One region of the Vibrio mangrovi genome, then DNA from elsewhere that is predicted to be linked to it. Evidence: predicted binding sites of a transcription regulator. Region 1 holds the regulator's gene; each other region holds the start of a gene.
What was found. The regulator PurR, encoded in region 1, represses purine synthesis genes. The targets are predictions, from matches to a motif close to TNANGNAAACGTTTNCNTNA.
Positions count from the first base shown of each region.

Region 2: OCU74_RS04715 (uracil-xanthine permease family protein) is a predicted target of PurR. The motif match lies at 2,173-2,192, and genes of this name have one in related genera.
Region 3: folD (bifunctional methylenetetrahydrofolate dehydrogenase/methenyltetrahydrofolate cyclohydrolase FolD) is a predicted target of PurR. The motif match lies at 1,652-1,671, and genes of this name have one in related genera.

Region 1 is NZ_AP024883.1:1,493,375-1,496,655, forward strand. Features, by position in the region: gene glgA (glycogen synthase GlgA) at 1-62, shown strand, start outside; gene OCU74_RS06775 (TfoX/Sxy family DNA transformation protein) at 197-787, opposite strand; cyclic di-GMP riboswitch class I at 914-1,000, opposite strand; gene purR (HTH-type transcriptional repressor PurR) at 1,153-2,163, opposite strand; gene elyC (envelope biogenesis factor ElyC) at 2,456-3,281, opposite strand, start outside.
Region 2 is NZ_AP024883.1:1,038,935-1,042,215, forward strand. Features, by position in the region: gene ushA (bifunctional UDP-sugar hydrolase/5'-nucleotidase UshA) at 1-238, shown strand, start outside; gene ybaK (Cys-tRNA(Pro) deacylase) at 349-831, shown strand; gene OCU74_RS04715 (uracil-xanthine permease family protein) at 889-2,130, opposite strand; gene OCU74_RS04720 (DUF2066 domain-containing protein) at 2,318-3,281, shown strand, end outside.
Region 3 is NZ_AP024883.1:2,255,093-2,258,373, forward strand. Features, by position in the region: gene OCU74_RS10080 (HAMP domain-containing methyl-accepting chemotaxis protein) at 1-1,329, shown strand, start outside; tRNA gene OCU74_RS10085 (tRNA-Arg) at 1,462-1,538, opposite strand; gene folD (bifunctional methylenetetrahydrofolate dehydrogenase/methenyltetrahydrofolate cyclohydrolase FolD) at 1,757-2,617, shown strand; gene OCU74_RS10095 (lytic murein transglycosylase) at 2,674-3,281, opposite strand, start outside.

The DNA of each region.
Region 1 (3,281 bases):
GATGGGAAGACTCTGCTCAGCAATACCTAAGGATGTATGCTGCGGCATTAATGGGATTCTGAGTTGGTTTTCTTGTTCAGGATTGAATGCAGATAAAAATAAAGCACCGGAAACGGTGCTTTATTTTTAGGTTCGGCTATGGGGTTGTTTCTGTATACTTTTTGTTTCGGTATACGATAGCCAGTTTTACTTTGATTTAAATCTGTCCGGCTAACTCATCACGTCTTGCCTGAGGAATAACAGACCAGTGTTTACCTTCAATCGCGCCTTCCAGTGCCCATAGAAGCTCCAGAGGTGGTTGAGTTGAAGGATGAGAGCTCTGAATTGCTTTATATGCCCCAAGAGCCCCTCTCTGGTGAAGCTCTTCAACAGAATTGATTCCTGCTTTACGTAGCATACGCTCTGTTGCCAAACGAAGGTTAGGAAGATCTTTCAACCGTTGAGGCTTGGTCTCTACGTGAGAAGTTTTCTCATTTTTTGCATTCAGGTAAGCTTCTTTAGCAATACTGAGAATGGTGTTCAGGTCGTCCCAGTAGTCAGAAGGAAGTGCGAAATACTTGGTAACTACAGGAAAGCCACGTTTTGTGTACACATAAGGTTCGAAACCTCTTGCCTTAAATGTCTCAAGTGAGTAACTGTCTGCCCGTATATGTAGTTTGTCTTGTACGACAAGTGCGAACATAATGTCGTCAACAAAAATACCAAACCCGCCAAACATTGAGCGAGATTTGACACGTCCCAGCTGTTCGAAAAGCCGCATTGAATCTTTAAGAATTGGTTTGTCCATGCTTTACGTCTCGGTGTATTTAAACGAATACGCCACCAGAATCAGGTCCGAGAATTTAGCAAAATAATGCAGAAAGTATGTTAATAAGACGTCAAATCATTGACGAATATGAAATGCATTTTTGCCATCGGTAACCCCGCTACCTACCACTTATCGTGGTTTAGGCCGGAGGCTTTGCGTCCCACCTTTTCAGATGGTTTGCCCTGTGCGTGACACTTTTCCATTAAGGAGTTATCAAAAAATGTGGAATAGACATCATGACTACCTATTACACAATATGTGATTCTAGTCCAATTAATGGAGGTTATCAATAGAAAGAAAGTGGTTGGAGGAATGACTTTCCTCCAATGGGTGTAAATTATTTGTTAAATTTTATTTAAATCTTTAACTGTGTCACGTTCTACAATTTCAGGATGCATTTCAAACGTGCGGCGATCATGTTCTTTATTTTTGATGCGTTCCAATAGAATTTCAAAAGCATTTTTGCCAACCCTGCGTTTGGGTTGGTGAATAGTCGTCAATGGGGGAGAAAAGTATTCGGAGATTTCGATGTTGTCATAACCAATCACGGAAATATCCTCAGGAACTTTGATGCCTCTTTGCTGCAACCGGCTCATGAGCCCTAAGGCCATGGTGTCATTGAAACAGAATACGGCAGTTGGCTGTTCATCCATTGCAATGATCTTGTCGGCAGCCAGTACTGCCGTGTCACATTCAAAATTTCCTTCCAGTATCCAGTCTTCATTTGGTGTCAGATTAGCTTCTGCCATGGCTCTGCGAAAGCCCTGAATACGTTCCTGACAGGCTGCTTTGGATAGATGCCCACTCAGGCAGGCAATATGCCGGTGGCCTTTATCGAGGAGATAACGGGTTGCAAGGTATCCACCTTCTTCGGAGTTATCGATGATTTTATCTGCCTGTGAACTTTCTGGTCCCCAGTCCATGATGACTTTAGGAATATCATCATAGGCTTCCAGCATCTCCAGAAGTTCAGCGGTCAGGTCTGAACACATTACCAGCATACCATCGACACGCTTTTCGGCCAGCATCCGGATATAATCACGCTGCTTCTCGTATAATCCACCGGTATTACAGAGGATTAGAGTATAACCCTGACGATAGCAGTAACTTTCAACACCATCGATGACTTCAGAGAAAAAGGGGTTGGTTGACTGGGTCACGAGCATCCCGATTGTACGGGTTGAATTACATTTCAGGCTTCGGGCCACAGCACTGGGAGCGTAGTTCAGAGTTTTGACAGCTTCCATGACTTTTTCTTGAGTCGTTTCCGCCACAAATCTGGTTTTGTTAATAACATGTGAAACAGTTGTTGTTGAAACTCCCGCCAAGCGGGCAACGTCCTTTATCGTAGCCATAGGTATTGTCCTGTCGCCTATGCTGAAGGTCCAGCAATCCGGAGCAAATTACAATTGAAAGTTTGATTATGAAGATTTTATATCCTGCTCAGCCAATAATTTTCGTGAAAGTCGTATTCTGAGTTATTGGATATAAGAACAAAAACCGCCGGTTATAGCGGTTTTTGTCTGGTATTTATTGCGCTTTAGCGGCGAATTTTAGACTGCTGCTTGGGTAATAGCAATCGAAATGAGGAAATATGTCGTCTCATTCAGGATTAGAACACACAAATTCAGGCTCATGTGATGTCTGCTACATCTCACTCTGTGATGGCTCAGATACGGTGGCTTCCTGGCTGGCGACCCAGTTCTTCAGATAATGCCAGAATTGTCCCAGAGTTTCGTACCAGTACTTTTCCGTTTGTTCCAGATAAATGGCTTTGGGGGCATACTTTATCCAGGGTTGAGCTATATTTCTATAAGACAAAAAATTGGTCGGAGCCGGAATCGGATTCAGTCCTGCAGATCGAAACTCAAGCAGTGCACGATTCATATGACTTGCGGAGGTGACCAGCACTAATTTTCTCGGTCCGACAAAGCTTGCTGCCTGCTGGGCTTCTTCCCAGGTATCTTTGGCAGTTTCCAGTAGTACGATGTCCGATTTGGCCACACCGAGAGATAGAGCTACTTTCGCCAGCATTCGTGCGTGACTGAACCGGGTTCCGCCGGCATATCCGGAAAGAATAAGTCTGGAGCCAGGATACATTCGCATGATCCGTATTCCTTCGGTCAGGCGCATGAGTGCGGAACGGCTGAGCTGTGAGGTCGGAGGAAGCTGGTCATCGACCACATGACTACTGCCGAGAACCATAATGTAGTCAATGCTGCCTTCAACAGGCAGAAAAGCGGAGTACTGACGCTCCAGTGGGGCCAGCAGACGATCAGATACCGGCTGAAAGGAAGCCAGAAATAACATGGTGTAGGAGAAAAGAACAATCAGGCAGCCCGTTTTCCTTTTGGTTGAAAACATGATCATCATCAGGCCGATAAAACCGATGATTAGCAAGGCAGGAAGGGGCATCATGAATGCAGATATGATTTTTTTAAGCTCAAACATATAAGAAATAGTCCGAAAAAAC
Region 2 (3,281 bases), 450 kb from region 1:
ATCCGGTGTTGCTGATGTGAAGATTGGTGGTGAGCCGATTCGGATGGAGCAAACCTATCGTTTTACAATTCCGAGTTATAATGCTGCCGGTGGCGATGGTTATCCCAAACTGACGGATCATACCGGTTTTGTGAATACCGGGTTTGTTGATGCTGATGTTTTAAAAGAGTATTTGCAGGCGCACAGTCCAGTTGATACTTCTTTGTATCAGCCTAAAGGTGAGATTATCTATAAATGAAAAAGCATTTGACTCTCACTGTCGGGTGATTTTAACTTGAGGCGGCAAATTGCCGCCTTTTATTTATCTGAAAGCGGGCTATTGTTTTTGTTGATAATAAGGACTGACTTATGACACCGGCGATTCGTCTGGCAAAGAAAAAGAAGGTTGCCCATACGATCCATCAGTATGAGCATGACCCGAATCATACCAGCTTTGGACTCGAGGCTGCAGAGGTTCTCGGACAGGATCCGAAAAAAGTGTTTAAGACTTTGTTGTTCAGTCTGAACGGGGAACCCAAAGCACTTGCAGTGGCAATTATTCCTGTCGATCAAAAGCTGAATTTAAAACTGGCGGCGAAAGCGGCTGGTGTGAAAAAAGCGGAAATGGCAAATCCTGAAATTGCTCAGAAAACAACCGGGTACGTTGTTGGTGGGATTAGTCCGCTCGGGCAGAAAAAAGCACTGCCGACTTTCATTCATACCAGTGCCCAGTCTCAGGAGATGATCTGTGTCAGTGCCGGGAAAAGGGGATTAGAGATCGAACTGGCGCCACAGGATTTGGCAAATCTGACCCGGGCGAAGTTTCTGCCTTTATGTCTGGATAACGAATAAAATACCCCGGTATTTACCGGGGTATTTTATTCAATAACTTGTTATTGACTGATGATGTTAGTCTTCTATCTGCGCGTTATCGACAACATGGTTTTCACCTAAATCATCAGGCAGAATCAGGTTCAGTAAGATCGCAACGATCCCGCAGAGACTGACGCCCTGCAAGCTGAACTCTCCGACACCGAAGGCCATTCCACCAATCCCGAAAACAAGTGTAACGGCAACAATTACCAGATTTCTGGATTTATGCAGATCAACATGATTTTTGATCAGAGTATTCAGACCGACAGAAGCAATTGAGCCGAACAACAGAATCATAATGCCGCCCATTACCGGAACCGGGATGGTTTGCAGTAGTGCACCCAGTTTGCCGACCAGAGCTAAGACAATGGCTGTTACGGCAGCCCAGGTCATAATCACTGGATTGAATGCTTTGGTGAGCATGACTGCACCGGTGACTTCACTATAGGTTGTATTTGGTGGTGCACCGACCATTGCTGCTGCAATTGTTGCAATCCCGTCACCGGCAATCGTACGGTGAAGACCGGGTTTTTTCAGATAATCTTTCCCGGTGACATTTGAGATCGAGAGAATATCACCGACATGCTCAACTGCCGGAGCAATTGCGACCGGAATCATAAATAAGATTGCATTGAGGTTAAACTCAGGCATGGTGAAATTCGGCAGTGAAAACCATGCTGCATTTGCTACCGCATCAAAACTGACAACACCAAAAATCAGGCTGAGTGTATAACCGGCAATGATTCCACCAAAAATTGGCAGAAGCTTGAACATGCCTCGGGCAAAGACACTGATCAGGATGGTGGTAAGCAGAGAAATACAGGAAATCCAGAGTGCTGCTTGTCCGTCAATCAACTGAACCGAGCCATCACTGGTTTTTCCCAAAGCCATATTCACAGCAACTGGTGCCAGCCCAAGACCGATAACCATAATAATTGGACCAACCACCACTGGGGGAAGAAGTTTGTGGATGAAGTCTGCACCATTGACTTTGATAAGCCCGCCTAATACCAGGTAAACCGCTCCGGCTGCCATGAGTCCGCCCATTGTTGCCGGGATTCCCCAGGCTTGGACACCGTATAGAATGGGAGCGATAAAAGCGAAAGAGGAGGCGAGAAAGATAGGAACAGAGCGGCGGGTGATAAGTTGAAAGAGAAGGGTCCCGACACCGGCTCCAAAGAGGGCGACGTTTGGATCCAGTCCCGTCAGCAACGGAACCAGTACCAGAGCACCAAATGCAACAAAGAGCATTTGAACGCCTAATATGGCATTTTTCATGTTTTTTTCCCTGATTAAGACAAATTTTGAGGATTCTATCACTTATTTAAACGTTTGCCATACACCAACTATGCGATTTTTGTGGAAATATTCATCAGGAAAATTTGTCATTGTGTCAGGGTTTTCTTGCCGGGAACCCAATAGTTGCTTATGATCGGAGCACGATTGTTGATGTATTTGGATTACTATGCGTAATTTCGCTTGTCTGATTTTGTTATGCCTGAATTTTTCCGGTTATGCGGCAACCCAGGTGAATATTTATCGTTCGGAAGTCGTACTTGCGCCGGAGCAGAATGAAGCTCAGGCGCGTGTTCAGGGAATGGAAAATGTGATTATCCGGGCAACCGGAGACAGAAATTCAGTGGATAACCCGGTTGTCAAAAAAGCGCTTTCTCAAAACCGCCTGTACTTATCTCAGATTAGTTATGATCAGAAAGATGAGCAGAATGTGGTAAAAATGCAATTTGGCAGCAAACAGATTAGAACGTTACTGACTCAGGCTCAGCTGCCATTCTGGCCTGAAAAGCGCGCTACGATTCTGGTATGGTATGTGGAAGATCAGAACTTCCAGCGGAATATTGCCTGGGAGAATGTCGCGAATTCAGATATCCAGCAACTGAAACAGCTCGCGGAAGAGCGTGGTTTACCTCTGATTGTGCCGGTCGGTGATTTTGATGATATTACCGGGATTGAAGCTTCGGATGTCTGGGGTGGATTTCTTCAGCCTATCCGTGATGCGAGTCGACGTTATCACCCTGATGCCATTCTGATTGTCCGAGCTCAGTCGGGGGAGCTGAACTGGAAGCTCTATGATCAATCACCAGAAAATCTGCTGGATGTTTCTATCTCACCCGTGAGTGGGAATTTTAACGGTGAACATGCTCAGGAGCAGTTGGTTGATCAACTGACGCAGTATTATGCCAGAAAAAACCGGGTTATCGTTTCCGGTGAGTCTTCTCATTCTATGTTGTTGAAAGTGACTCATTTGAGTCGTGCCGTCCATTTTTTCACACTGGAACAGGCTTTGAATCAGTTGAGTTCTGTGGCTGCGGTGGATGTTGTCAATGTTCAGGGGGATGAAGTGACATTCCGGGTTCATCTGCTCACCACTCAGGAAGAATTTGAGCAGGAACTCACTTCCGTCAGTCTGA
Region 3 (3,281 bases), 760 kb from region 1:
CTCAAAGACGAAATAGCCGCACTTGAGCAGGATCTACAGGGAACTCCTCAGCAAAATCTATTGGATACATTCCTGAACGCACATCGTGGCTATATTGCCGATATGCACACCCTCCGGGATCTGATCAAAAAAACCAATACCATTATCCATGACACTTTGGATAAGGTTGGTCCTCAGATCGCATCAGACGTTGAAGATGTCAAACGCTCTGTGATGCAGGAGCAGGATACCATCGGTCCGCAGCTCAAAAGCGACACCAACAGGAGCATCAATATCACTATGCTTCTGTCTGTGCTGGCAATTCTGTTAGGCATTGCAGCGTCTTATGTTCTGACTATCGTAATTACCAGACCGGTGCGCAAAGCTGTAGACGCCGCCAACCAACTGGCACAGGGTGATTTGACCGTTGATGTCGGAAAAACCAGTAAAGATGAAACCGGTCTGCTGCTTGCTGCAGTGCAGAATACCGCTGCAAATCTGAAACAGATGATTACAACAATTTCCGGAGCCAGCACAGAACTGGCATCAGCATCAACAGAGCTGGCAGCAGTCACCGAGCAAAGTAGCCAGAGTATTGTCCGTCAGGAATCCGAGACGGAAATGGTAGCAACCGCAATGAATGAGATGACGGTTACTGTCCACGATGTTGCCAACAGTGCATCACAGGCAGCCAGTGCGGCTGATAAGGCCAATCAGGAAGCCGAATCCGGGGCAAATGTTGTTGCAAGAACCATTGCAGCCATCCATTCCCTGTCAGACAGCGTCACGCAGTCTTCTGAGAAACTCAGCGAAGTTGAGCAGGAAGTTCATAACATCAGTACCATTCTGGATGTAATCAGAGGCATCGCCGAACAAACTAACCTACTGGCTCTCAACGCGGCGATAGAAGCAGCCCGGGCCGGAGATCAGGGACGGGGATTTGCAGTGGTTGCTGATGAGGTTCGTTCACTGGCGTCAAGAACACAGGATTCAACACAGGAAATCCAGAATATTATTGAGCAATTGCAAAGAGGAACGCAGAGTACCGTAGAAGCGATGACTCAGGGGAAAAAACAGGCGGCGGCATGTGTTGAACAGGCAGATGAAACCAATGCCACACTGCAAGCCATTATGCATGCCATTGGCGTCATCAATGATATGAACATGCAAATCGCCAGTGCCTCAGAGGAACAAAGTACCGTCGCTGAAAGTATTAACGAAAATGTGGTCAACGTGCGCCAGATTGCTCAGGAAAATGCCACAGCCTCGGATGAAGCCCGTCAGTCCAGTGGTGAAATCGCCCGTCTGGCCGAGCAGCTCAATCAACTGGTGGCACGGTTTAAGATTTAACCGTGGTTCAGAGCAGATAGAGGAGGAAAACACTGCCCTTTGTTTTAGTGGTGATGCTTCCTCATAGCGACGGATAATTTATCTGACAGCCAACGAAAAAGCCCCGGCATTTTGCCGGGGCTTAAAGAATAATGGCGCGCCCTACAGGATTCGAACCTGTGACCACATGCTTAGAAGGCACGTGCTCTATCCAACTGAGCTAAGGGCGCGCTACGGGGTGGAATTATACGAGTTCACATGAGTAAATCAACGGATTTATCTAATCTGATGATTCAAATGCCTAAAAAATTACCAGCTTGAGAAAAACCTCTGAAAAAATACCCAGGGCAAACGTTTGCTTATAGATGTTCTTTTAAATATCTGCGACAATGCGCGCAAAAATTTTTCTACTTTTTTTGTTTCGCTACTCTTTGTGTGAAGGTAAGCCATGACTGCTCAAAATATTGATGGAACCCTAATTTCTAAAACCGTCCGTGCGGAAGTCTCTGCACGGGTGAAAGCCCGTATAGATGCCGGACTTCGGGCACCGGGGCTTGCTGTGGTTCTCGTCGGAGAAGATCCGGCCTCCCACGTGTATGTCGGGAGCAAACGTCGGGCCTGTGAAGAAGTCGGCTTTGTTTCAAAATCGTTCGACCTGCCTGCCAACACAACACAACAGGCCTTGCTTGAGCTGGTGGATCAACTTAATGCTGACCCGGCAATCGATGGTATTCTGGTACAACTTCCTCTTCCTGCCGGACTTGATGCAACTCAGGTTCTGGAGCGAATTCTGCCAGATAAGGATGTCGACGGTTTCCATCCTTATAACGTCGGGCGTCTGGCTCAGCGGATCCCAACACTTCGCTCATGCACACCTAAAGGCATCATGACTCTGCTGGAACGGTATAACATCGACCCACGTGGTAAACATGCGGTCATCGTTGGTGCGTCAAATATCGTCGGTCGCCCGATGACACTGGAACTGTTACTGGCCGGATGTACGACAACGACATGCCACCGTTTCACCAAAGATTTAGAACAATATGTCCGTCAGGCAGAAATTCTGGTCGTAGCCGTAGGAAAGCCGCATTTCATTCCCGGAGAGTGGATCAAAGAAGGTGCCGTCGTGATCGATGTCGGTATTAACCGCATGGATAACGGCAAGCTGGTCGGCGACGTCGAATATGATGTTGCTAAAGCGAAAGCCAGCCATATCACGCCGGTTCCGGGAGGTGTTGGCCCAATGACAGTCGCAACACTGATTGAAAATACCATGCTGGCTTGCGAGCAGTTCCACACCGAATCATAATCATACTGAAAAGGCTCCGTAAACGGAGCCTTTTTACATCACAGTATGTTACCCGGCTAATTCATAATAATCCGGTCGGCAAGATGACTGACCGCTAATGCAAAGTAGTACGAACGGTTCCACTTCATCAAAACGTTATAGTTGTTATATACCAGATACACCCGGCCCTGTTCATCATCCGGAGCGATCAGCCAGGCCTGAATATCCTGCTTTAGTTTCGGTAGCGGGCTACGATCATAGCGTGTCACACCCAGTTCACTCCACTGATGCAACATTTTCCCCTGCTCTTTACCCCGCCCGACCAGATTCATATCGAATCCTCGTGGCAGGTGAACCTGACGGCCCCAGATCATATGTTCATTCCAGCCGGACTGACTCAGATAATTGGCTGTTGAGGCAAAAACATCCGCGTTCGTCCCCCAGATATCTTTTCTGCCATCCCCGTTACCGTCTGCGGCAAAGGAAAGAAAGGAACTTGGCATAAACTGACATTGTCCCATTGCTCCGGCCCATGAGCCTTTCATAGCTTGTGGTGAGATATGCCGCTGGTCGAGAATTTTCAGGGCAGCCATCGTCTCGTTACGGAAAAAGCGTTCACGCCGTCCATCGAAAGCTAACGTTGCAAGCGCATCGATCACGTTATATCTGCCAGTCAGTGAACCAA